Regions from separate parts of the Indioceanicola profundi genome, predicted to be linked through region 2. Evidence: riboswitches for the same ligand, from Rfam matches in the RefSeq annotation. Region 2 holds a riboswitch; the other holds the start of a gene.

Region 1 (15,317 bases), on a different replicon from region 2:
GGGCAGGATATCGGCCAGCAAGGTGGCGGAGCGCAGGCGCAGCACGGGAACGCCCAGCCGTTCCAGCATCTCCACCGTACGGCCGCGGGCGAAGCCGCCTGCTACAACAAGGTCCGGCTTCAGCATCAGGATTTCCTCCGCCGTGCCGCCATGCCGGGGCATGCCCGCTGCCTGGGCGGCAAAGGGCGACAGATGCGGGTCGCCGGCCAGACGGCTCAACGCCGCGACCTGTCCTCGTTCTGCCAGCGCCAGCACGAACTGGTCGGTGCAGAGGGAGAGCGAAACCACGCGGGTCGGCGCCGCCTGCGCCCCTCCGACGGACAGCGCGATAAACAGCAGCATCAGAAGGGCGCGGGCGATCATCGATCAGAACTCCACCCGGACGCCGCCATAGGCGGAGCGGCCGGGCGTGTTGTAGTTCAGGACCTCCTGATACTCCTCGTCGAACAGGTTTTCGATGCGGCCGAACAGGCTGATGCCGTCCGCCACACGCCAGCGCCCAAGCAGGTTGACGACCGCGTATCCGTCAAGCCGGGGCGAGGTGGCGGTGGCGCGATCAAGCTGAGAGCTGACATAGCGCAGGTCGGCCCCAAGGCTGGCAACCTCCGTCAAGGCGATATCCGCCGCGAGATTCACCATGTTGCGCGGACGGCGCGGCAGTTCGCGGCCGGTATCCAGGTTCTTGGTGTCCAGCCAGGTATAGTTCGCGCTCAGCTCCAACCAGCTCGCCGGGCGTGCGGACAGGCTGGCCTCGATACCCTGACTGCGCGCCTCACCGACATTCACATAGCCGTTGGTAAAGGCGATCAGATCGTCGTAGCGATTCCGGAACACAGTGACCCCGGCGGTCACTTTGCCATCCAGCAGGCTCTGCTCCATGCCCGCATCCGCTCCCCAGCTTTCTTCCGCCTCCAACTCGGCATTGCCGAAGCTTGGGTCGAAAAGCTGATACAGGCTGGGCGCTCGCCGGGCGGTGCCGTAGCTGGCCCGGAACACGGTTCCGGTCTGGTCCAGCGCATAGGCCGCGGTGGTGCGCCAGGTCGTCTCGCCACCGAACTGGGCGTGATCATCATGGCGCAGTCCCAGCGTGACCGTCAGCTCCTCCGTGACGGCGGCCAGGTACTGGCCAAACACGGCCCAGGTTTCCACGTCCGCCGACACGCCTGGCGCAGTGACGCCGGCACTGGTGTTCGTTGTCTCAGCCTTTTCCCGGTCCCAGGCGACGCCGAGCGTCGCCACGTCCGCCGCGCGCAGACGCAGGTTCGAGAGCAGGTCGACGCCGAGCTGGTCGCTGTCGAAGGTGGAAAAGCGATAGAAGCCCAGAGGCTCGTCGAAATCCCGCTCCGTCCGGCTGGCGCCCACGGCCATGGTGGTTTCCAATCTGCCATCCAACCCGGTCAGCATGCCTGCTGCCCGGCCATGCAGGGTTTCCTTTTCCTGGAAGGCCAGCCCGTCGCTGGTGGCGCCGGGATCGAAATCCGTGTCCAGCCAGGACCAGCCGCCGGAAAGGTCGATCCGGACCTGTTCATTGGGGCGGAAGCCGAGCCGGCCCTGCACCGACCGGGCGGTGCTTCCGTCATCCTCATCGCCTGCGGCAATGCGGGAGAAACCGTCCGTCTCGTAGTTGCTGCCCGACAGGGCATATTCCACGCCGCCGGACGCGCCGCTCACCGACAGGTTTTGGCGGAGGGTGTCGTAGGCGCCGCCTTCGATCAGGCCGCGGACCGTGAGCGGACCCTGGCCGCGACGGGTGATGATATTGATCACGCCCGCCATGGCATCATTGCCGTAAAGCGCGCTCTGCGGGCCGCGCAGCACCTCGATCCGCTCGATATCATCGGTGAGCAGGGCGTTGAAATCGAACTCCCGGTTGGCGCTGGACGCATCGTTCATCTCGACGCCGTCGATCACCACCTTGACCATGCCCGGTTCTGAGCCGCGCAGGCGCAGGAGGGACGTCGATCCCACCCCGCCGCTGCGGGAGATGGAGACGCCCGGCACGCGCCGCAGCACGTCTATGGCCTGGGGCTGCTGGCTACGTTCAATCTCCTTGGCGGTGATCACGCTGATGCTGCTGCCGACACGGTCGAGGCGGGTCGGCACGCGCGTGGCGGTGATGACGATTTCCTCTATGTCTCCGGCCTGCACGCCCGCCTGGGCAAATGCCGGTAGGGGAAGGACGGCGGCGATGCCGAATGCCAGCCACAACGCTGGCCGGCGGGACATTGGGTAGAGACTGGACTTTGGCACTTTTCAAGGCTCCGTTCCGCGATGATGCGAAATCGGAAGCAGGCCCGCGCGGCAACCGTCCAAGGGACGGATGCTGGCGGAACCGGACAGGCCGGGTCGGTGCCGACATGCGATGGCATGGCGTTCACGCGGGCGCACTCCTTCCGAAGCGCCGGCACGAAACGGAAACCCGCCCCGCCAGGACACCCCGCCCAACGGCCGTGCGACGCATTTCCGAAGGCAGGTCTCCTGGCTTGCGGGTCAGGGCGCATGCCCGGCCTTCCCAGTTTCCCAGTGGCCGTAGACGGGCAGCGCTCACCGCTCACAGTTGCGGGGACAGCCGCGGATTCAGTCCTTCCGGACCTCACCGCATTCCCTTTTCACCCCCGAGGGGGCACCTTCGATGCAGCCTTGATAGTCCAGCCTTTCGCGCCGCACAAGTCCGATAAGCCTTTGAGAGCACGGTGCGCTGTCCGGCCGGCATGCCGGCCGCCCCGTTCCAGACGCCCCGCGCGGACGGATAGGTCGGTTCCGTATTCCTGCCTTTCATGGTGCCTATTGAGGGGGCATCCTAGCTGATCGTTGGCGTTTTTACGTTCGGTCGGAGGTATCCCTCGCCATCCGGCGACCTACTTTTCCTGCCCTTTTGTAGATGTTGAACCGGTTCTACCGTGCCGCATCGCCCGCTGAAGCGTTCAGCTTGCAAGAAACCGTGGAGGGAAAGAATGCACCGTCGGGAGCTGCTGGACCGGTTTGGTGGGCGCAAACGTTGCCTGGTGACGGGGGGCGCCGGATTTCTTGGTTCTCACCTGTGTGAGCGGCTTCTGGCGATGGGGAACGACGTGCTCTGCGTCGACAACTTCTTCACCGGCAACCGCGCGAACATCTCCCATCTGCTACAGAACCCGCATTTCGAGGTGATGCGCCACGACATCACCTTCCCGATCTATGTGGAGGTGGACGAGATCTACAATCTCGCCTGCCCGGCCAGCCCGGTGCACTATCAGCACGACCCCGTCCAGACGGCCAAGGTCAGCGTGCACGGCGCCATCAACATGCTGGGACTGGCAAAGCGCACCGGGGCCAAGATCCTCCAGGCCTCCACCTCGGAGGTGTATGGCGATCCCACGGTGCATCCGCAGACCGAGGATTACCGCGGCAATGTGAACCCGATCGGTCCGCGCGCCTGCTATGACGAGGGCAAGCGCTGTGCCGAGACCCTGTTCTTCGACTATCACCGCCAGCACGATCTGCGCATCCGGGTGATGCGCATCTTCAATACCTACGGGCCCCGCATGCACCCGGCGGACGGGCGCGTGGTGTCGAACTTCATCGTCCAGGCCCTGCAGGGGGAGCCGATCACCATCTATGGCGACGGCTCGCAGACCCGGTCCTTCTGCTATGTGGACGATCTGATCGAGGGCATGATCCGCCTGATGAACGCCCCGGACGAGGTGACCGGCCCGATCAATCTCGGCAATCCGGTGGAGACCCGCGTGCTGGAGCTGGCGGAAAAGATCCGCGACTATCTCGGCAGCTCCAGCCCCATCGTGTTCGAGCCCTTGCCGGTGGACGACCCGATCCAGCGCTGCCCGGACATCACCCGCGCCCGCACGATGCTGGAGTGGGAGCCGAGAGTGTCGCTGGAGGAGGGGCTGCGGCGCACCGTGGACTACTTCGCCGAGCGTCTCACCGCCCCCGCGCCAGCCGCCGTCAAGGTCGGCGCCGGTAAGGTTTAGGCGGAACCGGCTCGTCCGTCAGGAGGCGGTACGCGCGAGATGAGGCGTGCCGCCTCAGCCACCGCTTGATCGGATGCCGATGTCAGAAGTGTCCCGCCGCTTCCGACGGACGGCTATCCATGGTCAGCTTTGCGTCGGCAGGCGGAGCTTGCAGGCGATGTGGAGCGCATTCTCGATGTCGGCCGGCTGAAACGGCTTTCCGACAAGAACCACCGCTCCGGCATCCTGTGCGGTCTGGGCATCGAGATGACCCGACACCATGACCACGGGAATGCCGAGCGTGCTGGAAATCGCCGATGCCGCCAGAATGCCGGAGGTTCCGGCAGCGAGGTGGCCGTCCATGGTCACAAGGTCCGGCTTGTGCCGCCGGGCAAGCTCCATGGCTTCCGGGCCGCTTGTGGCGAACCAGCACGCATCGTGGCCCAGATCCTCGAGTATAGATCCGAGTTGCATCGCGATGAGCACGTCGTCCTCCGCCACCAGGACCCTCAATCCCATCTCCTCTCCACCCCGCCAGTGTTCCCGCAGCATCCTAATGCGCGAAGCAGCACAGGGTTGCGTCACAAAAACGGGTTGAATGCCCTTGAGCGGCGGTTTTCCCGAACTACAGACCCTTCGTCACAAATTAGTCCCAGCTCATATCGCGTATGTTGCACCGCAACGCGGAGACATTTGCGTTGGCGGCGTGTTGGAGGTGGCGCTGACGAGGGGGCCTACATGCTGCACAGCAACACCGCCATCGCCGCGAACGACTTCGACGAAGCCCGCGGCGTGGTAGAAAGCCGTCCATTAATCGTCGATCTGGACGGCACGCTGCTCAGGACCGATCTGCTCTATGAAAGCTTTACGTTATTGATAAAACAGCAGCCTTGGCTGCTGTTGCTGATTCCCTACTGGCTTTTCGTCGGCGGCAAGGCCCACCTGAAGCGGGAAATTGCCCGGCGGGTGGATCTTGACGTCGGGTCGCTGCCGCTGAACCGGGACTTCCTGGATTGGGTGCTGCGTCAGCGCCTGGACGGGCGCACGGTCGCCATCGTCTCCGCATCCGATCAAAGTCTGGTCGACAAGGTTGCGGCCGATATCGGCTTCTTCCATGACGCGATCGGCAGCGACGGGGTGACGAACCTGTCCGGCCGCCGTAAGATCGATGCGATCACGGCCAAGTTCGGACCGGATTTCACCTATTGCGGCGATGCCGTCACCGACATCCATGTCTGGGAGCATTGCCGCTCGGCCGTGCTGGTCGGCAACGGAACCAAGCTTGCCAAGCGGCTTCCGGAAGATGTCGTGGTGCATGAGCAGTTCGCGTTGGAACCGGCGAACTGGCGCATCTGGGCCAAGGCGCTCCGCGTCCATCAATGGGCCAAGAACGGTCTGGTCTTCGTGCCGCTGCTGCTGTCAGGCCAAGTTCTGGACCTCGGGGCAGTCGCCATGGCGGCGCTCGGAACGCTGATCCTCAGCCTCGTCGCCTCGGCGACCTATCTGCTGAATGACCTGCTGGACCTTGCCGATGACCGTCAGCACAGGAGTAAGTGCAAGCGGCCCTTCGCCTGCGGCGCCCTGCCGCTTGCGAACGGTCTGCTGGCGATTCCTGTGCTTGCGGCCGCGGTGGGCGTGCTGCTGCTGTTCACGCCGGCGGCATTCGCGGCTGTGACGCTGCTCTACCTCGTGGTCACGTTGGCCTATTCGTTCCGGCTGAAGCGCGTTCCGAACCTGGACCTCTTTGTCCTCGCCTTCCTGTTCACCACGCGCATCCTGGCCGGCATCACCGTGATCGGGGCCGTCATGTCGCCGTGGCTGTTAACCTTCTCAATGTTCTTCTTTCTCAGCCTCGCAGCCATGAAGCGATACACGGAATGCAGTGAACTGGAGCGGAGCGGCAAGCGTTCGACGCCCGGGCGGGGCTACCGCTCCGGCGACCATCCCTGGCTGCTCGCCATGGGGGCGGCCAGCGGTTTCTGCTCGGCCCTGGTCTTCTTCATGTATCTGGTGGAGCCGGACTCCCCGGCACACTCCTACGCGACGCCGGAGATCCTGTGGTTCATCTGCATGATCCTCGGATACTGGCTGAGTTCCGCTTGGCTCACGGCCCTCCGCGGACAGATGAACGACGACCCCGTGCTCTTCGCTCTGCGTGACCGGCAGTCCCGCATGCTGGGCGTTCTGACCGTGCTGCTGGTCGTGGCCGCACATATCAACTGGTTGCCGGGGGCTTGACAGGATTGACAGGAATGGACCGAAGCAGCAATCGCGAGGGCATGCCGGTCGGCCTCGGACGCATTGAGAAATGGGCGATCGGCGGCGCCGTCGCCTTCGCCGTTGTCGCCATCATCGCCGGCATTCTGGCCGGCGGGCCGGAGGCGCTGCATCAGCTCGGCCGCATTGGACCCGGCGTGGCGCTTGCGCTGCTGGGGCTGTCGCTCATCAATTATCTGGCCAGGACGGTGCGCTGGCTGATCTTCACACGCGGTGCCGGTCTCTCCGTTCCGGCAGGGCAGAACGGGCTCTATTATATGGCCGGGCTGGCCATGTCGACCACGCCCGGCAAGCTGGGCGAGGCTGTGCGGCTCTGGTTCCTGCGCCGCGGCCATGGCTATCCCTATGAGCGTACGGCCGGATTGATGATCGCCGACCGTCTGAGCGATGCGGCGGCGGCGGTGCTGCTGACCATTGCCGGCCTGGGCGGCGTGTTTGCCGGCCACGGGATGGCTATCGCGATCGGAGCGGTCGTGGTCGGCGGCGCTTCCATCGTGCTGCTCGCTCCGCGCTGGAGCCTGCCCATCGTCAATCTAGCGTACCGCATTGTCGGCCGGGCGCCGCGCCTGTTCGGGCGCGTGCGGCGCATGCTGCTGCATGCGGGTCGCCTCGGCTCGCCGGGACTTTATCTCGGTGGTCTGGTCCTGGCGCTTATCGGCTGGGGGGCGGAGGCTTATGCGCTGAAGGTGCTGCTGGACGTGTTTGGGGCCGATGTCACCATGCTCCAGGCCGCTTTCGTCTTCTGTTTCGCCATGCTGGTTGGGGCGGCCGCCATGCTGCCCGGCGGTTTAGGCGGCACGGAGGTATCCATGTTCGGGCTTCTGGTGGCTTTGGGCGTCCAGGCGGACGTGGCTGTCGCGGCCACCGCCGTCATCCGCGTCACGACGCTGTGGTTCGCGGTGCTGCTGGGCTTCATCGCCCTGCCCATCGCCACCCGCATGATGCGGGCGGATGAGGCGGCCGGCCATGGCGTCGCCGCCGGAGGTGCCGCATGAGCACCTCTCCCTGGCGTGATGTCAGCCTGACCGGCTGGGGCCGCACGGCCCGCGCCGATAGCAAGGCGGCCCGACCGGAGCGTCAGTCCGCGCTGCGCGCCGCCCTCGAAAGCTCCAACGGCAAGCCCGTGCTGGCCTTCGGCGCCGGCCGGTCCTATGGCGATGCCGCGCTGAACAGCGGCGGCTATGCCCTGTTGACTGAACGGCTGGACCGGCTGATCTCCTTCGATTCCGCTACCGGAGAGCTGGTTGCGGAACCCGGCGTTACCTTTGAGACCCTGATGCGGGTGCTGCTGCCGCGGGGCTGGCTGGTTCCGGTGACTCCAGGGACCGCCTTTGCCACGCTGGGCGGCGCCGTCGCCAACGACGTTCATGGCAAGAACCAGGAGGCCGCCGGCAATTTCAGCGACCATCTGCAATGGATCGAGGTGCTGACCGCGAAGGGCGAGGTAGTGCGCGCCTCGGCACAGGAGAATGCCGACCTGTTCGCAGCTACGGTCGGCGGGATCGGCCTGACCGGGATCATCACCGCGCTATCCCTGCGCCTGCAGCGCGTACCCGGCAATGCCGCCATGGTGAAGCTGAGGCGCTTGCCCGATCTGGATGCCGTGGTGGAAGGGCTGACCACGCCGCATCCGGACACGCCCTATTCGGTGGCCTGGATCGATGCCCTGGCCGGTGGGCGCAATCTCGGCCGCGGCGTGTTGGAGCTTGCCGCACCCGCGGAGGAGCCCCTGCCGGAGCAGGCGGTGAAGGCCCGCGGTCTGCCGGTCGACCTGCCGGGATTCGTGTTGAGCGGCCCCACGGTTCGCGCCTTCAACGAGATGTACTGGCGGCGCGTGCCAGCCGGCGGGACGGAGCGGCCGACCCACTGGCGCAGCTTCCTCTATCCGCTGGATGCCATCCACCAGTGGAACCGGATGTACGGCAAGGCTGGCTTCCACCAGTTCCAGTGCGTGGTGCCGCAGGATGAGGCGCCCGCCGCGGTGCGGGGCCTGTTGGAAACCCTGGGCAAGGCCGGCCGGGCCAGCTTCCTGGCCGTTCTGAAGGCCATGGGCCGGGAGGGGCGGGGCGACCTCAGCTTCTCCATGCCCGGCCTGACCTTGGCAGTGGACATCCCGAACCGCCCCGGCGTGGATGAGTTGCTGACGCGGCTGGAACGGCAGACCTTGGATGCCGGCGGGCGCGTCTATCTGGCCAAGGACAGCCATCTGTCGCCGGACGGATTCCGGGCCATGTACCCGCGCTTGGCCGGCTTCCAGGCGGCGTTGAAGAAGTGGGACCCTGACGGCAAGTTCATGAGCGATATGGCGCGGCGTCTGAAAATCCGTGAGGGAGGGGCGGCATGACGGACGTGGCAGCACTTCCCCCTGATCCCCTGGCGCGGGAGGTCTGGGTCATCCTGGGAGCTTCCTCCGCCGTGGCGCGGGCCTTTTCCAGAGGCGTTGCCCCCGATGCCGACCTGCTGCTCTGCGGCCGTGACATGGACGATCTTGGGCGCATGGCCGGCGATCTGCGCGTCCGTCATGACTGCCGGGCGGAGGCGGTGAATTTCAACGCCACCGACTATGACAGCCATTGCGGGCTGGTGGAGCGTGCCGCCGCCTTCGCCGGGCGCGGGCGGCTGAACCTGTTCATCGCCTTCGGCGACATGCCGGAGCAGACCGAAATCGACAACGACTTCGCTCTCGCGCGCCGGACGGTGGAGACGAACTATCTTGGCGCGGTTTCCGTCCTCTCCCGCTTCGCGCCCCGGCTGGAGGCGCAGGGGGGCGGCAGCGTGGTCGTGCTCGGCTCCGTTGCCGGCGACCGTGGGCGGCTCAAGAACTACGTTTACGGCTCCGCCAAAGCGGGGCTGCATGCCTATGTCCAGGGTTACCGGGCGCGCATGCACCGGGCGGGCGTGCATGTGATGACGGTGAAGCCGGGGTTCCTGGACACGGCCATGACATGGTCATTGGGCAAGCTGCCCATGGCCATGCAGCCGGACGCCTTCGCCGCCACCATCATGAAGCACCTGAAGGCCAAGCGCGACGTGGTTTATGTGCCCTGGCCCTGGCTCGGCATCATGACCATCATCCGCACGGTGCCGGAGCGGGTGTTCAAGCGCACCAACATCTGACCTGGCCGGTTCAGTAGGCGACCAGCCTTGGCGGCACCGCGTCCTGGGCCGGTGCTTCCGGCTGATCCTGCAACAGCGTGGCACGCATCAGCACCACGGTGTAGGGGTTCCAGGTGGACATGGTGAAGTAGATGTGAACGCCGCCGCCCGGCGCCGGGCGGCTGAAGGACGGGATGAGGTAGGGGCCATAGGCATCGCCCGGGGAGAACCTTACGTGCGGGTCCCCCACCATGGCGCAGGGCTGGCCCGCAGGCATGGGGCCGCCAGCCTGGATGAAGCGGCAGTCGCCATCCACTGCCGGGTCGAAGACGATCAGCGGTTCCGCCCACGGGCCCCAGGGCAGATCGGCGGAGCGCATCAGGATCTGCGAGCGGCCGCCCGGCCCCATGCAGTTGTACAGCATGACCCACTTGCGCAGATGCTCGTTCCAGGCGACCGAGACCTCGCCCATGCAGGACTGCTGGAACAAGGGTACCGCATCGGCCTCCTTGTCGCTCCAGCGGGGAAGCCCGCTCTCCATGCCGGCGAAATAGCGGCGGGCAGCCGCATTCTCCACCTGGGCGGAGGGGGAGATGGCCAGGAACGGCGCGCTCGCACGATAGGTGCCGGTGCCCCACATCAGCACGGCGCCGCCCGGCGGGGTAGGTAGTCCAGGAACTTCCGACGAGCCGATCACCGTTGCTGCGACATTGATGAACTTGTCCGTGGACAGGTCCATGATCCTGGTGAAGCTCGCCCCATCATCCTCCGAGGCGGCCAGGACCGAGCGACCCATGGTACGGTGCGGGGAGTTGTCCGTGCTGGCGATGAGATAAAGCTTTCCGTTGGCGCTGAAACCGCCGGTCGGCACCTCGAACGCGCCGGAAGATACGCCGGGAATGGTGAGGGGCCGGTACCCGCCATCCTCCGCCCGCGGAACGTCGAGGCGCAGGCAGCGTTCCGGGTCCCGGTCGGCGGTGCTCGCGATCAGGTCCGTATCGTGGGGGCGACCGAGGCCGGGCCGGGCGTGGGTGTCGCCGAACAGGAAATAGAGCCGGCCGGCATGCTCCACCGAAATGCCGAGATCGCTGCCCCAGAAGCCGAAGCGGCTCTCGGTGGCATTGATGGTGGGAGCGCCGGTCTGCCGGTCAACCTCGCCGATGAGCTGACAGATTTTCTGCGTCGCCAGCGGCTGCACACGTACAGCCCCTCCCTGGCCAAGGCGCGGGGATGGGATCGCCGTCGGCAGGGTGCTGAGGGCACTGGTCGCCGGAACCGCAAGGGCCGCGGCGCCGGCGAGGATCAGGAAAAGGTCGCGCATCTTCATGGCGCGATAAAAGGGGGGTGTACTGCTGACCAACCGGTTAACAGCACCCTCTAGCACCCGAGATGACACAACCGGTCACACCTCCTCCCTGATGGGCCGAATTTGCCGGACCCACTTGCTTCCACTTACTCAGCCGGATTGATTGCGGGCTCCAGATGCCGCCGGGGCGACGGCTCCGTCCGGGGATCGCGGACCTGCAGCAGTACGGCCGCGAACAGCAGCAGCAGCGCCCAGCCATAGGCGGACCCGATGGTGGCCTGCTGCCAGGCCGGAGCCACCATGAAGCGGTCGAGGATGACTGTTACCGGAACGATCAGCAGCAAGGCTGTGACCGATAGGAGCGGCGTCATCCGTAGCCAGAAGAAGAGCGGCAGCAGGAAAAGCGTGTAATGGATCCAGGCCAGCGGCGACGCTAAAAGAGCGCCCAGCAGTCCGAGGGCGCTCGCCAGCAGCGGGTCCGGCCGCCGCCGCCAAGCCCAGAACGCGAGACCTGCCAGCAGCAACAGGCTTGCGGCCATGCCGAGACTGTTCAGTCCAAACCGCTGGAATAGGCCCGGAAGCGACGCATTGGTCAGGAAGACGGCCCGGCCCTCATCATTGGCGACGAGATCGAGCCAGAACCGGTAGACCTCCGGCCCATAAAGCAGGGCGGGGATGATCGAGAGCGCCACGGCAGACGCGCCGCAGGCGAAGGCGGCGCGATAGTGCCCGGCCAGGAACAGCAGGCCGGGCCAGACCAGGAAGTTCGGCTTCACGGCCACGACGATGCCGATCAGGATGCCCGCGGCGATGGGCCGATCCCGCTCCAGCAGCAGCCAAGCGCCGACAGCCGCCAGAGCCAGGGGAACATAGATCTGGCCCAGGATCAGCGTGTCCCAGAAGCCCGCCGCGGCAAATGCCGCCAGGGCCGGGACCAGCGGCGCTTCGGGCCGGTAGCGCTGGACCAGCAGCCAGACCAGGGCCGCATAGGATATCACGGTGACAGCCCACCAGAGACGGAATGCCATGAAGGGCTCGAGCTGCGAGAGCGGCTGGAACAGAAGCAGCGCCACCGGTGGATTAAGATTATGATTCCAACTTTCGAAGCCGGGGATTTCCAGCCGGAAGGTCAGGCCGGGATAGATGTCGTAGGGATTCAGCCCCTCCGCAGCGCCCCGCCCCGACCCCATGAAGGAACCGAAATCCCAGAGCAACGGCCCCGGCAGGGAGCGCTGAAGCTGCCACACAATAAGCATTGTAAGGCCGGCAACGAGAATGGCGGCCGCGATCCTTGCGGCCGGTTCATTCCGCTCCCCCACGGTTCTCCTCATGAGCTGCTCCCTTCAGCCACCGCGTCGTAATCTTCGTTCTCCGGCTTCGCCGGCAGCATGCGCATCAGCATGTGGTCGGACTCGCAGGCCACCGTCTGGACCGGCAGGCCTTTGGGCAACGTCCCGCACCCACGATGGAAGACGATGACGTAGATGCCGGGTACACCGACCCTGGGCCTGTCTTTCATGCTGCGGGCTGCCTCGTTCACGCGCTCAAGAAAGCCGACCAGCTCCTCATCCGTGCCGGCGCGGGCGATGGGATTGCCTGCGACTGCCAACAGCGCGCTCTCGGCCGGCGTGAAGATGAGGGGGTTCTGGCCCTTGCGGGCGAAGAGGTTGACCACGACCGCGTCGCGGTGGATGGCGGCGTAGGTGGCCGTATGTTCATGCGCCGGGTTGGTGCGGCGGGTTGTGGTCCAGTCGCCAAGCTCAAAGGGCGCCGCCTCCGCCGGAACCAGGATCGCGCCGGAGGGAAGTTGCTGGAGCGTTTGCTTGATTGCGGCAATGCGCTGATCCTGCGGCGCCCAGTCACGGGCCATGACGACGCCCCGGGTTCCCACCACCGCCACCAGCGCCAGACAGAACGCTGCGGCAAGCCGGGGGGATGGCCGCGCCGGGATCAATGCCGCTGTCAGCAGGATCACCGCAGCCGGTGCGATGCGGCTGTCCAGGAAGTAGGAGCCCATGGCGGAGTAGGGCAGCGTCAGCACCATCACGACGAAGGCCAACGCGACCAGCCCCAGTCCGGGATGCAGCTTGACCCGCCGGCTGGACAGCAGGATGCAGATGGTTGCAACCACCAGGGCCAGCGTTGCCACATCCAGCACGGTGTTGCCGGTGGAAAGCAGGCGGGTGAAGGGCGAGAATTTCTGCCACGCGGTAAAGGCGAAGCGGAACTCCATCGGCAGACCGCTGGCCGGACTGCTGATCCAGAACAGCGCCAGTGCCGGCACGAAGATCAGGGCGGAGACGACCAGCCGCCGCATGACCGGAGCGAGCCCTTCCTGTCTGCGCGTCCAGGCCCGCGCCAGTTCCAGAACGGCAATGGCCACGGCAAAAAGTCCGAAAGCGACCATGTGCGCCAGGAACAGCAACAGCCCGAACACCACACCCGAGGCAAGCTGTCCCGTCCTGGAAACACGATCGAGGTGGAGCCACGCGGCCAGGGCCCAGAGCAGTAGTCCGACGCCCAGCACATAATTCAGAAAGCCCCAGACCATCACCTCGTTCCAGACCAGCGCTGCGACCAGCAGGGGCCAGACGGTGCGGCGGCCAGCGGCGGCCGTGCCCAGCGCCACCGTTCCCGAAACGGTCAGGGTCACCAGAAGGAGAAGGAGAACCTTACCCGCCAGCTCGATTCCCAGGAACGGTTCGAGGGCCAGCAGGATCAAATCCGCCAGCACATTCGGAAGGAAAAGACTGTCCAGGGTAAAGTTGGCCGCGAAGGCGGGGACCTCGTCCAGATGCGCCAGGATATGAACTCGTGCGAGGTGATTGGGGTAATCGAAGACCGGGGGGGAATCGGTAATCAGCAGCGGCAGAGCCGAGAGCACGATCAGGAAGAAGGTAAAAGCCGTCAGAATCCCTGTGGAGAGCGACGTCGCCCTGACCGGGCGGACCACTCCCGAATAGGCCTCGCTGGTTGCCGCCATTTTGTTGCTCTGCACAATGTTGCCCGCGTCATAACGGGCGTGCAGGCTGTTTTGTCCCCGGCTCGGACGCTGAAATCTGCTCTGGAATGCGGACAAAAATAGGGCTGACCGATCCGTCCAAACGTCACATACGTACTACGGCCTTCAACGGCCAATGATCCGGCCCGGAAGGAACAGGCGCGCATGGCTGAGATTATGGTTCCCGAATTCTTCCAGCGCTTCCCTATGGAGCGTGTAACCAGCAGTTCGCTGGACGATAAGTTGGCAGAGGCCGGCAGGGATCTCGTGACAGTGCTCTTCCTCTGGGGACGGGACTGTCCGAATTGCGACATTGCAAAGCGGGAGATCCTGGACGCGGCGGGCCGGCTCCGCTGGCCACAAGTTCGCTGGCTGCACGACAACGTCTATGACGACTTCGATTTGGCGAACCGGTTCGGATTGCACGGAATTCCGGTGTTCCTGGTCTTCAAGGGACACAGGCTTCGCGGTCGGATAACGAGCTGGCCGGGCGTGGACGCCTTTGCCGATGCAATCACTCGCCAGATAGAGGGCCGCGGCGGATGAGTTGGGGCGGCAGCCTGGATGCCATATCGGCTACGGACACAAGCCAAGCTCCTTGGCCCGCAATTACGGCGGCCGGATTAACAATCCGCTGAGGTCTCGCCAAAAGAGGTATAGCCTGTCGGGGCGGATGCGCGAGTCCTACGGGCTTGCTGTCGCACCACCATCTACCACCTCGGATTCGATTCAATCCGCAAGCTCCCTGTAATTGCGCTCAAATAAGGGTTAATTTTTCCTGAAGCGGCTGGATCCGCTGTTCGGGCCGGTACTCGAGCTGAGACCGGCCTCTTGTTCCAGAATCTGCTGACGGAGGAAGGCCCATGCGTCGAGTCCGCCTGTCAAAATCCTTGGTCCTGGCGACCCTGTTCTGTACGGGCGGCGGCACGGCTGCCCTGGCGGGCTCCGCCACCACCAGCTTCCAGGTAACCGCGACCGTCGAGGCCGCATGCAGCGTTTCCGCTAATGATCTGAGCTTCGGGGCTTATGTCGCGAGTGAGGAAAGTCCGGTCGAGGCCGCCACCAGCGTGACGGTGACCTGCTCGGACGGCGCGGGCTACCAGATCGGCCTGGATCAGGGGATTGGCACCGGCGCCACCGTTAACGATCGCCGTATGATGAATGGTGGCCGCAGCCTGGGCTACGGCCTCTATCAAGATGCGCAGCGAACCCAACTCTGGGGAATGGCAGAAGCCAATGCCCAGGCAGGGACCGGAACGGGCGCAGCACAATCCTACGCGATCTATGGCCGCATCCCCGCCGGACAGTACAGTGCGGTAGGGATATATTCCGACACGATCACCGTCCATGTGACCTTCTGAGGAGGGTGGCATGCGAGGTTGGGGTGCGGTCGCGGCGCTGGCGGGCCTTCTGGCTGGAGCGCCGGCCTTTGCCGGCCAGCTTGAGATATCTCCCACCCGGCTCGACCTGAGGCCGGACGCGCGCGTCACTGCGCTCAAGGTGCTGAATTCGGGCCGCCAGCCGGTGACTGTCCAGGTGCGCGGGTTCCGGTGGAGCCAGGAGGGGGGCAACGACCGGCTGGCCGACACGACCGAATTGATCGCAAGTCCGCCGATTTTCGAGCTGGAACCGGGTCGGACCCAGATTGTGCGCGTCGGGCTGCGCTCCATGCCTGCAACCGCGGGCGAGT
Region 2 (15,317 bases):
CGCACGGGGTGCCGGAAAGCCGCAGCGCGACGCCGACCGCCCGGCGCGCGGGGCTGGCGCGACGCAGCCGGCGCAGAAGACCGCGCCCTCCAAGCCAGGGCTGCAGGCCTCCGCCTCGCGTGCGAATCTGCTTTACGGGCTGCACCCGGTCGCTGCGGCGCTGGTCAATCCCGAGCGCCAGGTGCGCGCCCTGTTCGTAACGGAAGGCGCGCTCGAATCGTTGACGCCCGCCCTGGCCCGGGCAGAAGAGCTCGGGCTGGACCGTCCGGAGCCGACCGTCGCCGACCGTGACCAGCTGGACCGCCTGCTGGCGGCCGGCGCCGTACATCAGGGCGCCGCCCTGGATTGCGGCCCCCTGCCCGAGCTGGATCTGGAGGACGTGATCGCCCGCGCAGAGGCCGCGGAAGGCGGCGCGCTGGTGGTGATCCTGGACCAGGTGACCGACCCGCACAATGTCGGTGCCGTCATGCGGTCCGCCGCGGCGTTCGGGGCGATGGCAGTGGTCGTACAGGACCGGCATGCGCCGCCGGTCACCGGCGTGCTGGCCAAGACGGCGTCCGGCGCTGTCGAGGCCGTGCCCCTGGTGCGGGTCACGAATCTGGCCCGCGCCATCACCGACCTGCGGGAGGCGAACTTCTGGTGCGTCGGGCTGGCCGAATCGGGGGAGCGGGCGCTGCATGAGCTGGAGCTGGCCGGCCATGTCGCGCTGGTGCTGGGCTCGGAGGGCGAAGGCATCCGCCGGCTGACGGCGGAACGGTGCGACGAGATCGCCCGCCTGCCGACCGGCGGACCGGTTGGAAGCCTGAATGTGTCCAATGCCGCGGCCGTAGCGCTTTACGAGGTGGCCCGGCGGCGCTAGTCTGCCGCCCGTCCCGCCTCCATATGCGACGGACGGGCTCCCGGCGCCGGCTTAGCTCAGCGGTAGAGCAACCGCCTTGTAAGCGGTAGGTCGTCAGTTCAATCCTGACAGCCGGCACCATTCCCCCGGATCATGGCACGCTGCCTCCACGGCTCCCAGAAGATGTCGGGTCACATGGCCGGGACGCAGGCCGAATCGGGCCAGCGCGGCGGCATCCAGCGGTCGCCCGGCACGCGCCACCGCGTCGGAAAGCTCGAGCCGCGATCCGGCGAAGGGAGCATGTGTCTCGAAGTGGTTCCCTTGACGGGCGGGCGGAGGATATCCGCCCCGTGCTCATCGGCCGTTTCAAGCCAGCGGTGATGGTCGTGCGGCGTGGCACAAGGGTCGCGCCGCAGCGGCTGCGGGCTGGCGGGGCGGATCCAAGCGATGGTGCTCGGCCCGCCGTCCCGGTTGATTGATGGCGTGCTTCTTCCGGCCACTGTCCAGATTGTCGGGTCTTGGACGATCTGCCGGCCAGTCGGCCGCCAGGAACTTGATCCTGCGGTGACCGCGCAGTGTCCAGAGCCGATCGTGGCCGGCCACGACGATTCGGAAATCCTGATCGCTCTGGACCTAATGCTTGGCCATGCCCATCGCCGGCTGCAGCACCTTGTGGACCAGCGGGATCAGCAGCGCGCCCAGAACCAGGCCGAAAAGGCCGGACAGCGCCGCGGTGACCAGCCATTCCAGGACGCCGGCAATGGCCGGAACGGCATGCGCCACCACTTCGGCCACATGGTGGATGGCATGTCCGATGGCCGGCACCCCGTAGCCTTCCAGGCCATGGATGATGATGCCGCCTCCGACCCAGAGCATCGCGGCCATGCCGACCACACTGAGTAGCTTCAGGAACACGGGCATGCCCTTCACCAGCCCCCGGCCGATGGCCTTGGTGACCGGCCGTAGTCCCCGGTCGGCCCCGCCCGGCTGGGCCGTCCCGACGCTGCGCAGCCCGAGGATGCTGGAGGCCGGCGCCTCGTTGGTGGCCAGGGCGATGCCGACATCGTCCGCCTTCACGATCAGGGCCACGGCGCCATACACGACCAAGGTGATGAGAGTGCCCACGAGCGCCAGTATCAGCGCCTGATTCCAGAAGGAGGATGACTCCTCCGCCACGGTGGACAGGGTGATGGCCATGATCTCGGCCGACAGGATGAAGTCGGTCTTGATGGCGCTGCTGATCTTCTCTTCCTCCAGCGCCTGTGCGTCGGCAGGCGATTCCGCCACTTTGCCGCCGGCGCCGTGCACCTCCGCATGCGGCCAGAAGGCCTCATAAACCTTCTCCGCGCCCTCATAACAAAGGAAGGCGCCGCCCAGCATGAGCAGCGGCGTGATCGCCCAGGGGGCGAAAAGGCTGAGCAGCAAGGCCGCGGGAAGAAGGAAGATGAGCTTGTTCTTGAGCGAGCCCATCGCGATCCGGGCGATGATCGGCAGTTCGCGGCTGGCCGCGAAGCCCACCACATAGCGCGGCGTCACCGCGGCATCGTCGACCACCACGCCGGCCGCCTTGACCCCCGCCCTTGCCGCCTGCCCGGCCGCATCGTCCAGGGATGCCGCGGCGACCTTCGCCAGACCGACCACGTCGTCCAGCAGAGCGATAAGTCCGGTGCTCAAGGAAGGGCTCCTGTCGAGGTGACACGCCGTGCGCGCGGGGTGGGTCTGCCGAGAACACCCTACTGCGCATATGGGTTCCTGACCAGCAGCAGCCCTGCTTCCCGATTCAGCGTTTAAGCACCAGCGCCACCCCGGCCGCAGTCACCCCCATCCCGGCAAGCGCCAGCCAGCCCAGCGTCTCCCCGAACAGGGCCCAGGCCATCAGGGCCGTGGTGGGCGGGGTGAGATAGAACAGGCTGGCGACCCGCGACGCCGCGCCCTGCCGGATCAGAAAATAGAGCAGGAAGACCGCGCCGACGGAAAGGACGAGGCAGAGCCAGCCGAGAGCGAAGACGAACTCTCCCGTCCACCGCACCTGCATGGTCTCCGTCAGCGGTGCCAGGATGGCGAACAACAGGGCGGACGCGGCGTACTGGATGGCGGTGCCGCTGCGCAGGTCCATGCCGGCGCAATGGCGCTTCTGATAGAGCGTGCCTGCCGTGATTCCGAGCAGGGCCACCACGGCCAGGGCCAGCGCCCAGCCCAGGCCGGAGCGCAGGGCCAGCTTTTCCCAGACCACCAGCGCCACGCCGACGAGGCCGAGCGCGAACCCCGTCCACTGCCGCCCGGTCAGCCGCTCCCCCAACAGCGGGCCGGCCGCGATGGCGGTCAGAAGCGGCTGCAGCCCGACGATCAGGGCCACGGTTCCGGCGGGGAGCCCCTGCGAGATGGCGCTGAATACTCCGCCGAGATAGGTGCCATGGACCAGCAGGCCGGCCAGCGCGATCCGCCCCGCCTCCCCCGCTGTCCGCGGCCAGGGCGCACGCAGGACAAGCGCCACGGCCCCGAGCAGCAGCGCCGTCAGCACCATCCGGATCAGCAGGAAGGTGAGCGGTTCGGCATAGGGCAGGCCGAGCTTGCCGCCGATGAAGCCCGTGCTCCACAACAGCACGAAGAGCCCCGGCGCGAACAGGGCCAAGGCGGCGCGCGGCGGTGTCGACATGGGATCGGTCACAGATTCCGGTCACGGGGCCGCCCGGACTGACGCGCTCCGCCGCCCGGCCGTGCGGCCCCGCACCAGGGACCGCAGGCTTCCTTTACCACCGTGCCTGTCGGCTTGCACCGTCCGGATCAGCTATCCCGCACGGGAGCAGGGTTGCGCCTCGGCCGGCGGATGATCTCCACATCCGTGATGAGGCGCGCTCCACGCTGGTAGGTGGCATAGCGCCAGAGCCACTGGATGGTGACCAGCAGCCGCTTTTCGAACCCCACCAGCAGATAGACATGGATGATGGCCCAGAGGACCCAGGCCATCCATCCGGTCAGCTTGCGCTTGCCGAAGTCGAAGACGGCGGCGTTGCGCCCCACGATGGCGGTGTTGCCGCGGTTGTGGAACCTGAAGGGCGGAAGCGGCGCCCCATCCGTCAGGTTGCGGGCCAGCGCCTTGCCCAGATGATCGCCCTGCTGTTTGGCGACCTGGGCCAGGCCGGGGAGCGGCTTCCCGTCCTCCCCCAGCGTCAGCGTGGTGTCGCCCAGGGCATAGACACCATCCAGCCCGGGAACGGACAGGTCGGGGTTGACCTTGATGCGTCCGGCGCGGTCGATCTCGACCCCCAGCCAGCGTCCGGCCGGGCTGGCCGCAACGCCCGCCCCCCAGACGATGGTGGAGGCCGGGATGAACTCCCCGGCGACCACGACCCCGTCCGCCCGCACCTCCTGCACCGCCTTGTTCAGAAGGATTTCGACGCCCTTCTTCTTCAGCGCGTCGTGGGAATAGGCCGACAGGTCTTCGGGGAAGGAGGCGAGGATGCGGGGTCCCGCCTCCACCAGCAGGATGCGGGTCTTGGCCGGGTCGATCCGGCGGAAGTCGCGCGCCAGGGTATAGCGCGCCAGCTCCGCCACCGCCCCGGCCATTTCCACGCCGGTTGGGCCGCCGCCGACGATGACGACGGTGAGCAGCCGCTGCTGCTCCACCGGATCGTCGCAGGTTTCCGCCTGCTCGAAGGACAGCAGCAGCCTGGCGCGCAGGGTACGCGCATCCTCCACCGTCTTCAGGCCGGGGGCATGGGTGGCCCAGTCGTCATGGCCGAAATAGCTGTAGGTGGAGCCGGTGGCGATGATCAGCCGATCATAGCGCAACGCGGCCCCGCCGCCGGCCAGCTTCACCTCCCTGGCGGCGGCATCGATCCCAGTCACCTCCCCCAGCACAACGTCGATGTTGCGGTGGCGCGACAGGATCTTCCGGATCGGCTCGGCGATATCCGCCGGGGACAGGGCGGCGCTGGCGACCTGATAGAGCAGCGGCACGAACAGATGATGGTTGCGGCGGTCCACCACCGTGACCCGGGCCCGGGTTCCGCCCAGCGCCGCGGCCGCGGCAATGCCGCCGAAGCCGCCGCCAATGATCACCACATGCGGCCGGTCGTCCACCGGCGCCGGCGTCACGTCCGCTCTCGCGCCCGTTCCGGCAGTTACATCCTGCCCCTCGGAGGAACCGGTTGTCAGGGAAGGATTTACGGTCATCGGCGGCTCAGTCTCGTCAAGTGGGCGTAGGACCCCTCCCGCTCCGACACGCGGAGCAGGTACAGCTTCCGACCGGTTCTGGCCTCATGCACGGTGATCACGTCCCCGGGGCTGAGCAGCCAGTCGGGATCGTACAACTCCCGTACCCGTCCCGGCAGTTCATTGCAGCTCCAATGCTGGCCGTAGGGGGTGCGGGCCTCGAGCACGAGGTCCGCTGTGCGCTGTTCCGGCATGGCTTGGTCCGATCATCGCCAGGATTCGGTCCAACAACGGACCGCTATGTTCGTCCCATTCCGGCAGCCGCACTTCTGCCGGCTGTCACGACAGCAGATTCAGCGTCGGGTCCGCGGGAGCCGGCGGTTCCGCGCCGTCACCGACCTCGGCGGCGACGCGGTCGGCTGGAACATCCACCTCGACGAAATGATCGGCTGCGCCGAGATGGATGCGGCACCCCGTTCCCTGTGCGACCACCAGGGTCACCCGGCGCGGATTGATGAAGCAGTCGTTCCCGTCGAGCGTCCGATAATTCAGCAGATCCATGATCAGCCTTTGCGCTGTTGATCCTGTTCCAACAGGCGCGGTGCGCGGGCCGTCACGGAATGGCCCAGCCCGGCCGCTGTTCCCAGTCGGGCCATTCGAAGGGTCGTCCAGAATCATGCTGAGCAAGCTGTCCGCGTTGAGAGAAAGCCTGCGCACCAGCCTATGGCCGGCGCCGGTCGGGCTGAGCATCGTTGCCGCGCTGCTCTGGTGGGGCGCCTACAGCCTGGACTCGATCCTTGTTCCTGAGGACCTGCCCCGCCATGTGCTGCTGACCGCCGGCAGCGGGGACGATGCCCGCAACCTGCTGACGGCGCTGGTGAGCTCGCTCATCACACTGGCCGGCGTGATGTTCTCCATCACCATGGTGGTCCTGTCGCTGGCCGCCAACCAGTTCGGCTCCCGCCTTGTTCGAACCTACACCAGCGACCCCCGCACCCAGCTCTCACTCGGCGTCTTCACCATGACCGTCGTCTACGGTCTGCTGGCGCTCCGCACGGTGCAGAAAGACATGCCGGCGGCGGAGGTGCCGCAGATCACGGTTGCGGTGGCGCTGCTGCTTGCCCTGATCTGCCTCGTGGTCATGCTGCTGTTCCTCAGCGTCGTGGCCCGGCTGGTCGTGGCGGACAATGTCATCGAGCGGGTCTCTGCGGAGCTGGAGAGCGGCATCAAGGGCCTCCCCATCGCCAACGGCGCCCCGTCAACCGTGGGCCAGGGAGAGGACAAGGTCCCCGATGAGCTGTTCCGGGATTTCGCCATCGTCCGCTCCACCGAGGAGGGCTACGTTCAGGCCGTGGAGTATGGCGATCTGGCCAAGTCCGCCTGCGAGGCCGACGTGGTGATCCGGCTGGACTACCGGGCCGGCGCCTTCATGTGCCGGCATGGCTGGCTGGCGCAGGTTTCCCCGCCGGACCGGCTGACCCCGGAGCTTGAGACGCTCATCCAGAAGCACGTCCTGATCGGCGACCAGAGGACGCCCACGCAGGATCTGGAGTTTCCGATCCGCCATATGGTGGACATCGCCCTGCGCGCTTTATCGCCCGGCATCAACGACCCCAATACGGCCATGGCGGTGGTCGACCGGCTGCGCGGTGCGCTGTCCCGGCTCATGGGCCGGCAACTGCCCGGCATCACCTATAAGGACGAGCAAGGCACAATCCGGATCGTGGCGAAGCGGACCGGCTTCGACGGCATCTTCGATGCGGCCTTCAACCAGATCCGGCAGGCGGGCGCGGCAAAGCCCGCCATGGCGATCCACCTGCTGGGCTCCATCGCCCGGCTGGCCGAGCATATCCGCACGGCGGAGCAGCGGGACAGCCTGATGAAGCACGCGGAGATGACAGCCGCAGCCTGCCTGCGGGCGGCCGAGGAGGAGCATGACCGGGCGGATGTCAGGCTGGCGCTGGCCGCGGCGCGGCACAAAATCTGCGAGATGGGGCCCAGCGACCTGGAGAACCGGTCGGAGGGCGTGACCCGGTCGGCCGCCCTTCGCCAGGCATAATCGGCTGGCAGGCTGGCTGCCGCCGCCCGCCGCCTGGAGAGGACGGCGGGATGCACAGGCGGAGGGACGGCAGGTTCCACCCGGCTTCTCGATGGCGACGTCTGGAACCGGGCGGGGGCTGGGAAGGTTTAGACGGAGCGGACGTCCCGGACGGCCACCCGAACCCAGAAAAAGAGAGGATGGCGCGAATGGCCACCACCCCGCAGCAACCGATCATCCCATCCATGGACCAGCGACAGGCTCCGCCGGACCAGCGCGACGCTCCGCTGGATCACGCCGCCGCCACCCCCATCGAGCGCGCGGAAGGGGCGGAGCTGCGCCGCCCGCCGGAGCAGACCGGCACTGCCGCCGCTCCGCCCATCACCACAGGGGCGGAGCCGATCCGGCCGACGCCGGACGACGCCCTGCACGGCATGCCTCCGGACCTGACCCATGGCGACCACGCCCACAGGGAGGCGGACGAGGCGTTGCACTGGGGTGCGCTCGCCGCCATCGCGATCGTGGTCGGATTGTTCCTCTGGGCGCTCGGCACCCTCATCTTCACGGCGGGCTGATCCTCAGCCGCCAGCCCGGCTGCTTCGTGCCGTTTCCGTTGCCTTGGCGATCTGCTCGGGCGGCAGTTCCAGAAGAAGCGGGATCAGGTCCGTCTGCTCCACCTGCACCTGACGCTCGAACGTGTCGCGGAGATGCTCGTACTCTCCGCGCCAGGAGGCGTCGTGCCGATCCTCCCGGCGGGCCAGATCGCCGGCGAGGGTTTCCACCTCCTGCTGCAGCTCCGTCGTGGCCGCGACCGGATCGGGCCATGCCTGGGTGGCCCCCAGCACCGGATGCACAGCGGCGGTCATCATGTTTCCATGTATCGCCCAGAGGGCAGCCAGACGCGCGAACCCGTCGGCCCGTTCCTCATGCGCCTGTTGGGGACTGTTGCCGATCACCCCCAGCAGGTCGCGCGCCGCCAGATGGTCCTCGCGGATAAGGTCTGTGATCATCATGCGCGCCGTTCCTCCTGCCTCGACCGGGTAGGGAACGGCGCGCGGTGCTGACGGGTTCCGGGCCGCGCTTACGCCCCGGCGCCGTTGGCCGGCAGTTCGCCCGGCTTCACCACCTCGAAGGCGGAGAGATCCCCCTTCTCCCTTTCCTCATCCGGCAGGCGTCCGCTGATCCGGAAGCAGAGGGTTTCGGCGATGTTGGTGGCGTGGTCGCCGATCCGCTCCAGATTCTTGGCCGCGAACAGGAGATGGGTGCAGGAGGTGATCCGCTGCGGCGTCTCCATCATGTAGGTCAGCAGCTCGCGGAACAGGGAAGTGTAGGCGCGGTCCAGCTCCTGGTCGCGATCACGCACCGCCATGGCCAGTTTGATGTCATCGGCATCGTAGGCCCGCATGATGTCATGGATCATCTCGCAGGCGATCCGCCCGATCGGCCTCAGCGAGCGGGCCAGCGTGACTTCCGGCAGGGAATTCAGCGCCAGGGCCCGCTTCGCCACATTGGCCGCGAAATCCCCGACCCGCTCCAGATTGTTGGAGATGCGCAACGCCGCGATCACTTCGCGCAGGTCGCGGGCCATAGGCTGGCGAAGGGCCAACAGCCGCAGCGTGTGGGCCTCCACCTCCCGTTCGAGTTGATCGACCAGCTCATCCCGCTGCATCACCCGGGCGGCAACATCGGCGTCGCGGTCTACAATTGCCGTGATGGCGTCTGCCAGCTGCTCCGCCGTCGTTGCGCCCATGCGGGAGATCAACGCATGCAATGTCCGCAGCTCGGTGTCGTAGGCATTGACGATGTGCTTCGTTTCCGTGCGGTTTTCTTCCACGGTCTGCTCCCTCGCATGATTGCCCTACCCGAACGGATAGAAGCGCTTTCCCCAAACGTGTAATCGGGTCATAACTATTCTGGCGGCATGGTTCCGCCCGCCCTCCAGTCTAGCGGTTTTTCATGACGCCTCATGACTTGATCAACATCATTCAGAAGCATGAGCGCTGGCTAAAGCGACTGACGGGCGGCGCGCGCGCCATGATGGCGCTGGCAGACCTGCAAGGCCACAGCTTTGCAGGTGCAAATCTTCAATCCGCGAAACTATCCGGGGCGAATCTTTCGGATTGCGATTTCACCGGCGCCAATCTCAGTCTCGCCGACCTGTTCGCCGCACGTCTGAACCGGGCCGTCCTGGTGAAATGCGACCTCACCGGCGCCGACCTCCGCGGGGCGCATCTCCGCGGCGCGCGGCTGAAGGGGGCGATCCTGCGCGGGGCCGATCTTCGCGGCGGCGCGCTGTTGGACCGCCGGACGCCCACCCAGATGCGGGTGCAGCCGTCGGACATGGCCGGCGTGGATATGGATGAGGCCCAGCTTTCCAATGCCAACCTGGCCGGCGCCGACCTGACGGACAGCACTCTGGTGGGCGCCGACTGCGCCGGGGCACAGCTCACCGGCTGCAACTTCGCCCGCGCCAACATGAAGAACGCCAATCTGGCCGGCTCCGACATGCGGGGAGTCAGTCTGGTCCAGGCCAATCTGACCGGGGCCAGCCTACGCAACGCCAATCTGGCCGGCGCCGTGCTGAGCGGCGCGGTGCTACGGGGCGCGGACCTTCACGGCGCCAATCTGGAAGGCGTGGACCTCGGCGGAGTTGACATTGCGGGGGCCAATTTCACCCGGTCCGCCGACAGCTTCTCCGAATCGGTGCAGGATATGCTGGCCCAGCACAAGGTCTGGATCGAGTCCAATGGGGCCAAGGGCGAACGCGCCAATCTGGATGGTCAGGATCTGGCCCATATCGACCTGACGCGGGTCAATCTGGGCGGGGCCAGTCTGAAGGGGGCCAACCTGACCGGGGCCAAGCTGTCGGAGGCGCTGCTGGTCATGGCCGACTTCGCCAATGCGGTGCTGAAGCATGCGGACCTCAGCAGGGCCACGCTGGACGGCACGAACCTCCGCGGCTGCGACATGGCGGGCGCCTGCCTGGATCAGGCGCGGGTCGGGTCGGTGGACATCAAGGGACCTGACGGCAAGCCCACCGGCCGCAGATGGCCGGCGAATCTGAGCGGCGTGGTCCTGCAGCAGGCCAGCCTCAAGGGGGCCGTGATGCGCGACGCCAACCTGTCCGGGGCCGACCTGCGCGGGGCGGACCTGACCGATGCGGTTCTGGTCGATGCCAATCTGACCGGGGCCGATCTGGACGGGGCCGTGACCATGGGCGCTTCGCTTCCCGCCCCCGACGACCCAGACGAGGACTGACGGCTGGGCGTCAGCCTCTCCCGACCCGCTCAAGCAGCATGCCGCAGCGCTCCTCCGGCCCGGCGGCATCGCCGTCCGGCAGGATCAGCAGCCGGTCCGCCGGAATCCAGCGGCGGCACAGCCCTTCCATGATCGCCTGGAAATGAAGCTGGTGCCAGGGATTGGCGCTGCGCACCCCGTCGGCGGGGATGGGGCGCCCCCAGGGCAGGACGATCACCAGCGAATATTCCGCCATGGCGGCGACAGCACGGACCAACAGCGCCTCCGTCCCATCGGGGTCCTCCACCCCGTATCCGTTGGACAGCCAGAACGCCACGAAATCCAGGGGGGTGCGGTCGCTGACCAGACCGCCATCGGTACGGGCGAGATCGCGCGCCAGCGCATCGGCATGGCCGCGCAGCAACGACCGGTGCTCCGCCCGTGTCAGGCTGTGGAGATCGAATCCCGCCTCCAGCATGGCGCGCATCGCCTCTGGCAGCAGCGGCAGTTCCAGCGTTTGCGCCAATCTCCCGGCGAGCGTGGTCTTGCCAGTACCGGCACTTCCCGTGATTCCGAGCCTTGGTCTGTCCGTCGATCCCATCATGACGGCTTCAGGCTACCTGCCTTCCGGCGCCGCCGCCATGGTACCCAAGTATCAGATTGCACGGCTGCCCTGTGCGCCCGCAGCGGTCGGCGGCGCTTGCGGCGGCGGTTCCGCCAGGAATAGAGTGGCCCTAGCGTCGGTCCCCACGACAGGGTGAAAAGGGAACGCGTGTGCGGCCCGGTTCCAACCGGGCCTACGCCGCGGCTGCCCCCGCAACTGTGATCGGTGAGCCGGCCGCCCCCCGGGGTCCATCCCCGCGGATGCCACTGGAAACCCGCCTCCGCGCCATGTCGGCGAAAGGGGCGGCGGACTGGGAAGGCCGGGCGGCCGACAAAGACCCGAGAGCCAGGAGACCTGCCGGCGTCATGCGTCACGCGGCCATCGGGCGGGGTTGCACCGGTGGAACGGTTTTCCGTTTGCGGTGACGTGCCCGTAGGGTTGCCGTGGACGGAGGGCGCATGACGCATCCTCTGACGATCAGTCCGGTGAGGCACCGGGTCCGGCCAAGGCCGGCCCCGCGCTCCGGACGGCCGCGTGTCCGCGGCGGCCCGTCCGCAAACCGCCGGCCGGCCCTGTCCAGGCGCCGTCCGGCCGCCTGTCCTGACATGATGACCAAAGCAAAACTGTTCCCCCTGGGCCTCGCCCTCGCCCTTCCAATCCTTCCCCTGCCGGCTGTCGCGCAGTCCTCGAGCGAGGTGGAGGAGATGGTGATCACCGCCACCCGCGTCCGCACGCCGGTCAGCCGCCTGCCGGCGGGCATCAGCCTCGTCACCCGCGCCGAGATCGAGGCCAGCGGCTGGCAGACCCTGCCCGACGCCCTGCGCCTTTTGCCCGGCGCCAGCGTGGTGAGCAGCGGCGGTCCCGGTGCCAACACCTCCGTCTTCCTGCGCGGCACCAACAGCGACCATGTGCTGGTCCTGCTGGACGGGCTTCCGGTCAACGATCCGTCCCTGGCTGCCGGCGCCTACAATTTCGGTGACGACGTGCTGGGCGGCCTGCAACGGATCGAGGTGGTGCGCGGCCCGGCCAGCACGCTCTACGGTTCCAACGCCATCGGCGGCGTCATCAACCTGATCACCCGCGCCGGGGCCGACCGGCCGGCGGTGGCGGAGATCGACCTCGGACTGGGCACCGACGGGACCAAGCGCGGCACGGCCGGCCTGTTCGGCACCATGGGCCGGCTGGATTACGGCCTCAGCCTGCAGGGCTTCACCACCGATGGCGACAACGCCACGCCGGACCGGCTGACCGGCGGCGATGGGGAGGAGAACGGGTTCGACAACCTCACCGCCATCGCCAAGGCCGTGTACCGGCTGGACGCCGCCCGGTTGGAGGGGCTGGTCCGCTGGCGCGAGTCGGATGCGGACATCGACAATGTTCCGCTGGACGACCCGAACTCCCAAGCAAGGGCGGAGCAGTTGAGCTGGCAGACGGCCGGTGAGCTGGACCTGCTGGCCGGCGCGCTGACCTCCCGCCTCGCGGTGGGGCAGAGCATCTATGACCGCCGCTTCACCAACGCCCCCGATGCCGTGGACGGCGGCAGCAGCAATGACCGGTTCGAAGGCGCCCGCACCAGCGTGGACTGGCAGAACAGCTACGCTCTGCCCGGCCTGCCGGTGCTGCGCGATGCCGTCCTGGTGGCCGGCGCCAGCTATGTGCATGAGACAGTGGAGCTGGACACGCGGCAGGAGTCGGAGTTCGGCCCCTTCACCCAGCAGGTGGATGCGGAGGCCGACGGCGTCGCCCTGTTCGCCCATGCGCAGGCCCGTGTCGCCGGCCGCCTGAACCTGACCGCCGGGCTGCGCCACGACCGACCGGACGATTACGGCAGCCGCACCACTTGGCGGCTGGGCGGCGTGGTGGAGGTGCCGGAGTTGAACAGCCGGCTGACCGCCGCCGTCGGCACCGCCTACAAGGCCCCCGGCCTGTATGACCGCTACGGCGTGAATAATTTCGGCTATCAGGGCAATCCCGACCTGGAAGCCGAGGAGAGCTTTGGCTGGGAAGCCGGGGTCGAGACCGATCTGGCCGCCGCCGGCCGGGCGGATTTCGCCACGCTGGGCATCACCTGGTTCGCCAATGATGTCGACGATCTGATCCAGTACGACTTCGTCAGCAACAGCTCCATCAACATCGACGAGGCGGAGGTGGAGGGCGTGGAAGCCAGCCTGGAGCTGCGCCCTACCGACTGGGCGGAGCTGCGCGCCTCCTGGACCTGGACCGACGCCCGTGATGGGCGCACCGGCGCCCGTCTGGCCCGCCGGCCGGAGAACGCCATCAGCCTGCTCGGCCGCTTCACCCCGGTGGAGGGCCTGTCCCTGTCGCCGGAGGCGCAGTTCGTGGGCCAGCGGCAGGATGTCGTCTATGGCGATGACGGCAGCTTCCTGGGCAATCAGGGCGTTGGCGGCTACTGGCTGGTCAATCTGGCCGTGACCTATGCCGTGCTGGACGATGTGGAGCTTTATGCCAGGGCCACGAACCTGGCAGACCGCGCCATCGAGAACCCGAACGGCTTCGCCCAGCCCGACCGCGGCGTGCTGGCCGGCGTCAGGGCGCGGTTCTGATGCGGCGGGCGGCGGGCATGATGGCGGCAGCGCTGCTCCTGGGGGGCTTTCGGCGTCCGCCGGCATGGCGTCCGACCGCCCACAAGTGACGGGGGAGACGCCGCGGCGCGTCGTCTCCCTCAATCTCTGTACCGACCAGTTGGCGGCGCTGCTGCTCCCGCCGGAGCGGATCGCCGCCCTGTCCTTCCTGTCCCGTGACGAGGGGCTGTCCCATGTGGCCGGTCTGGCTCGGGACCTGCCCGTCGTCCAGGGCATGGCGGAGGAAGTGCTGGAGCTGGCCCCCGATCTGGTCCTGGCCGGCAGCTTCACCACCCGGCCCACGGTCGCGTTGCTGAAGGCGCGCGGCGTGCCGGTGCTGGAGCTGGGCCTGATCTCCAACTTCGACGACATCCGCACCCAGACCCGTGAAATTGCCGCCGCCCTCGGCGTCCCGGAGCGCGGCGAGGAGCTGCTGAAGGAGATGGAGGCGAAGCTGGCCGCCGCCGCACCTTCGGATGCCGCCCGGCCCAGCGCCCTGACCTTCGCGCCCGGCGGCTTCACTGCTGGGTCCGGCACGCTGTCGGATGCGGTCATGCAGGCGGCGGGACTGGAGAACTACGCCGCTGGTCAGGGCCTGATCGGCTACGGCTATCTGCCGGTGGAGACGGTGGCCGCCAGCCCGCCCGACCTGCTGGTGGCCGATACGGACCCGGACGGCTATCCGTCCCTGTCCGGCCGGCTGCTGGCCCACCCGGCGCTGGCCCGCAGCGTGGGACCGGAGGCGCGGCCGCAGGTTCCAGGAAGCCTCTGGACCTGCGGCGGGCCGTTCACGGCGGATGCCGTGACCCTGCTGGCCGAGGCGCGCGCACGGCTGCTGCAACGGGCAGCGCCTCAGGTCGCGCAGGCTCCGGAACGGTCGCCATGAGCATGGCCGGACGTCTGATCTTCCCGGCCATGGCGCTTCTGGTCGGCCTGCTGTTCATCGGCTCCCTGGCTATCGGTCCGAGCGCCGTATCGTTGGGCACCGCCCTGGCCGACTGGTGGGCCGGCGGGGACAGCACGGCCGCTGTCATCTTCGCTGAAATCCGCCTGCCGCGCGCCCTGCTGGGCTTGGCGGTGGGCGGGGTGCTGGGCCTGTCAGGTGCGGCCTTGCAGGGGCTGCTGCGCAATCCCCTGGCCGAGCCGGGACTGATCGGCGTGTCCGCCACGGCGGCACTGGGGGCGGTGATCGCCTTCTACAGCGGCTGGTCCCTTGTAGTGCCGCTGGCTCTGCCTATCGGCGGCATCGCCGGAGCGCTGGTTGCGGTGGCGCTGATCTACGCGCTGGCCGGGCGGGACGCCGGCGTGCTGACCCTGATCCTGGCCGGCGTCGCCGTGAGCAGCCTGGCCGGGGCGCTGACCTCCCTGGCACTGTCCCTTTCCCCCAACCCCTTCGCCCTGGCGGAAATCGTGTTCTGGATGCTGGGCTCCCTCGCCGACCGCAGCATGCAGCATGTCCTGGTCTCCGCGCCCTTCATGCTGGCGGGCGCCGCCATGCTGCTGACCACCGGCCGGGCGCTGGACGCGCTGAGCCTGGGGGAGGACACGGCGCGCTCCATGGGATTCGAGCTGGGGCGGACGGGTGCGCTCGTCATCGTCGGCACGGCGCTGGCCGTGGGGGCCGCGGTGGCGGTAACGGGGGCCATCGGCTTCATCGGCCTGATCGTGCCGCACCTCCTGCGCCCCCTGGTGGGGCACCAGCCCTCCCGCCTGCTGCCGCTGTCGGCGCTGGGCGGGGCGGCGCTGATCCTGGCCGCCGATATCGCCGTGCGGCTGGGCGGGCCGGGACCGGAGCTGAAGCTGGGCGTGGTGACGGCCCTGCTGGGCGCGCCCTTCTTCCTGGCGCTGGTGCTGCGCACCCGC

What was found. Region 2 has a riboswitch for cobalamin ahead of DOL89_RS01730 (TonB-dependent receptor plug domain-containing protein). Riboswitches for the same ligand answer to the same signal wherever they lie in the genome.
Region 1: linked by a shared signal. The riboswitch ahead of DOL89_RS19950 (TonB-dependent receptor plug domain-containing protein) and the one ahead of DOL89_RS01730 (TonB-dependent receptor plug domain-containing protein) in region 2 are both predicted to bind cobalamin.

Annotation. Positions count from the first base shown of each region.
Region 1 is NZ_CP030127.1:836,607-851,923, reverse strand. It holds gene DOL89_RS19955 (ABC transporter substrate-binding protein) at 1-363, opposite strand, end outside; gene DOL89_RS19950 (TonB-dependent receptor plug domain-containing protein) at 367-2,250, opposite strand; cobalamin riboswitch at 2,452-2,646, opposite strand; gene DOL89_RS19945 (UDP-glucuronic acid decarboxylase family protein) at 2,955-3,968, shown strand; gene DOL89_RS19940 (response regulator) at 4,092-4,466, opposite strand; gene DOL89_RS19935 (UbiA family prenyltransferase) at 4,686-6,185, shown strand; gene DOL89_RS19930 (lysylphosphatidylglycerol synthase transmembrane domain-containing protein) at 6,200-7,219, shown strand; gene DOL89_RS19925 (FAD-binding oxidoreductase) at 7,216-8,568, shown strand; gene DOL89_RS19920 (SDR family NAD(P)-dependent oxidoreductase) at 8,565-9,341, shown strand; gene DOL89_RS19915 (DUF4185 domain-containing protein) at 9,352-10,641, opposite strand; gene DOL89_RS19910 (glycosyltransferase family 87 protein) at 10,773-11,957, opposite strand; gene DOL89_RS19905 (hypothetical protein) at 11,954-13,609, opposite strand; gene DOL89_RS19900 (YbbN family protein) at 13,793-14,173, shown strand; gene DOL89_RS19895 (Csu type fimbrial protein) at 14,491-14,988, shown strand; gene DOL89_RS19890 (fimbrial biogenesis chaperone) at 14,999-15,317, shown strand, end outside.
Region 2 is NZ_CP030126.1:360,666-375,982, reverse strand. It holds gene rlmB (23S rRNA (guanosine(2251)-2'-O)-methyltransferase RlmB) at 1-859, shown strand, start outside; tRNA gene DOL89_RS01790 (tRNA-Thr) at 905-979, shown strand; gene DOL89_RS01785 (DUF808 domain-containing protein) at 1,472-2,512, opposite strand; gene DOL89_RS01780 (DMT family transporter) at 2,619-3,494, opposite strand; gene DOL89_RS01775 (NAD(P)/FAD-dependent oxidoreductase) at 3,623-5,014, opposite strand; gene DOL89_RS01770 (hypothetical protein) at 5,011-5,247, opposite strand; gene DOL89_RS01765 (hypothetical protein) at 5,333-5,554, opposite strand; gene DOL89_RS01760 (DUF2254 domain-containing protein) at 5,670-7,052, shown strand; gene DOL89_RS01755 (hypothetical protein) at 7,241-7,606, shown strand; gene DOL89_RS01750 (hemerythrin domain-containing protein) at 7,610-8,044, opposite strand; gene phoU (phosphate signaling complex protein PhoU) at 8,113-8,865, opposite strand; gene DOL89_RS01740 (pentapeptide repeat-containing protein) at 8,988-10,289, shown strand; gene DOL89_RS01735 (ATP/GTP-binding protein) at 10,300-10,872, opposite strand; cobalamin riboswitch at 10,993-11,248, shown strand; gene DOL89_RS01730 (TonB-dependent receptor plug domain-containing protein) at 11,478-13,436, shown strand; gene DOL89_RS01725 (ABC transporter substrate-binding protein) at 13,501-14,340, shown strand; gene DOL89_RS01720 (FecCD family ABC transporter permease) at 14,337-15,317, shown strand, end outside.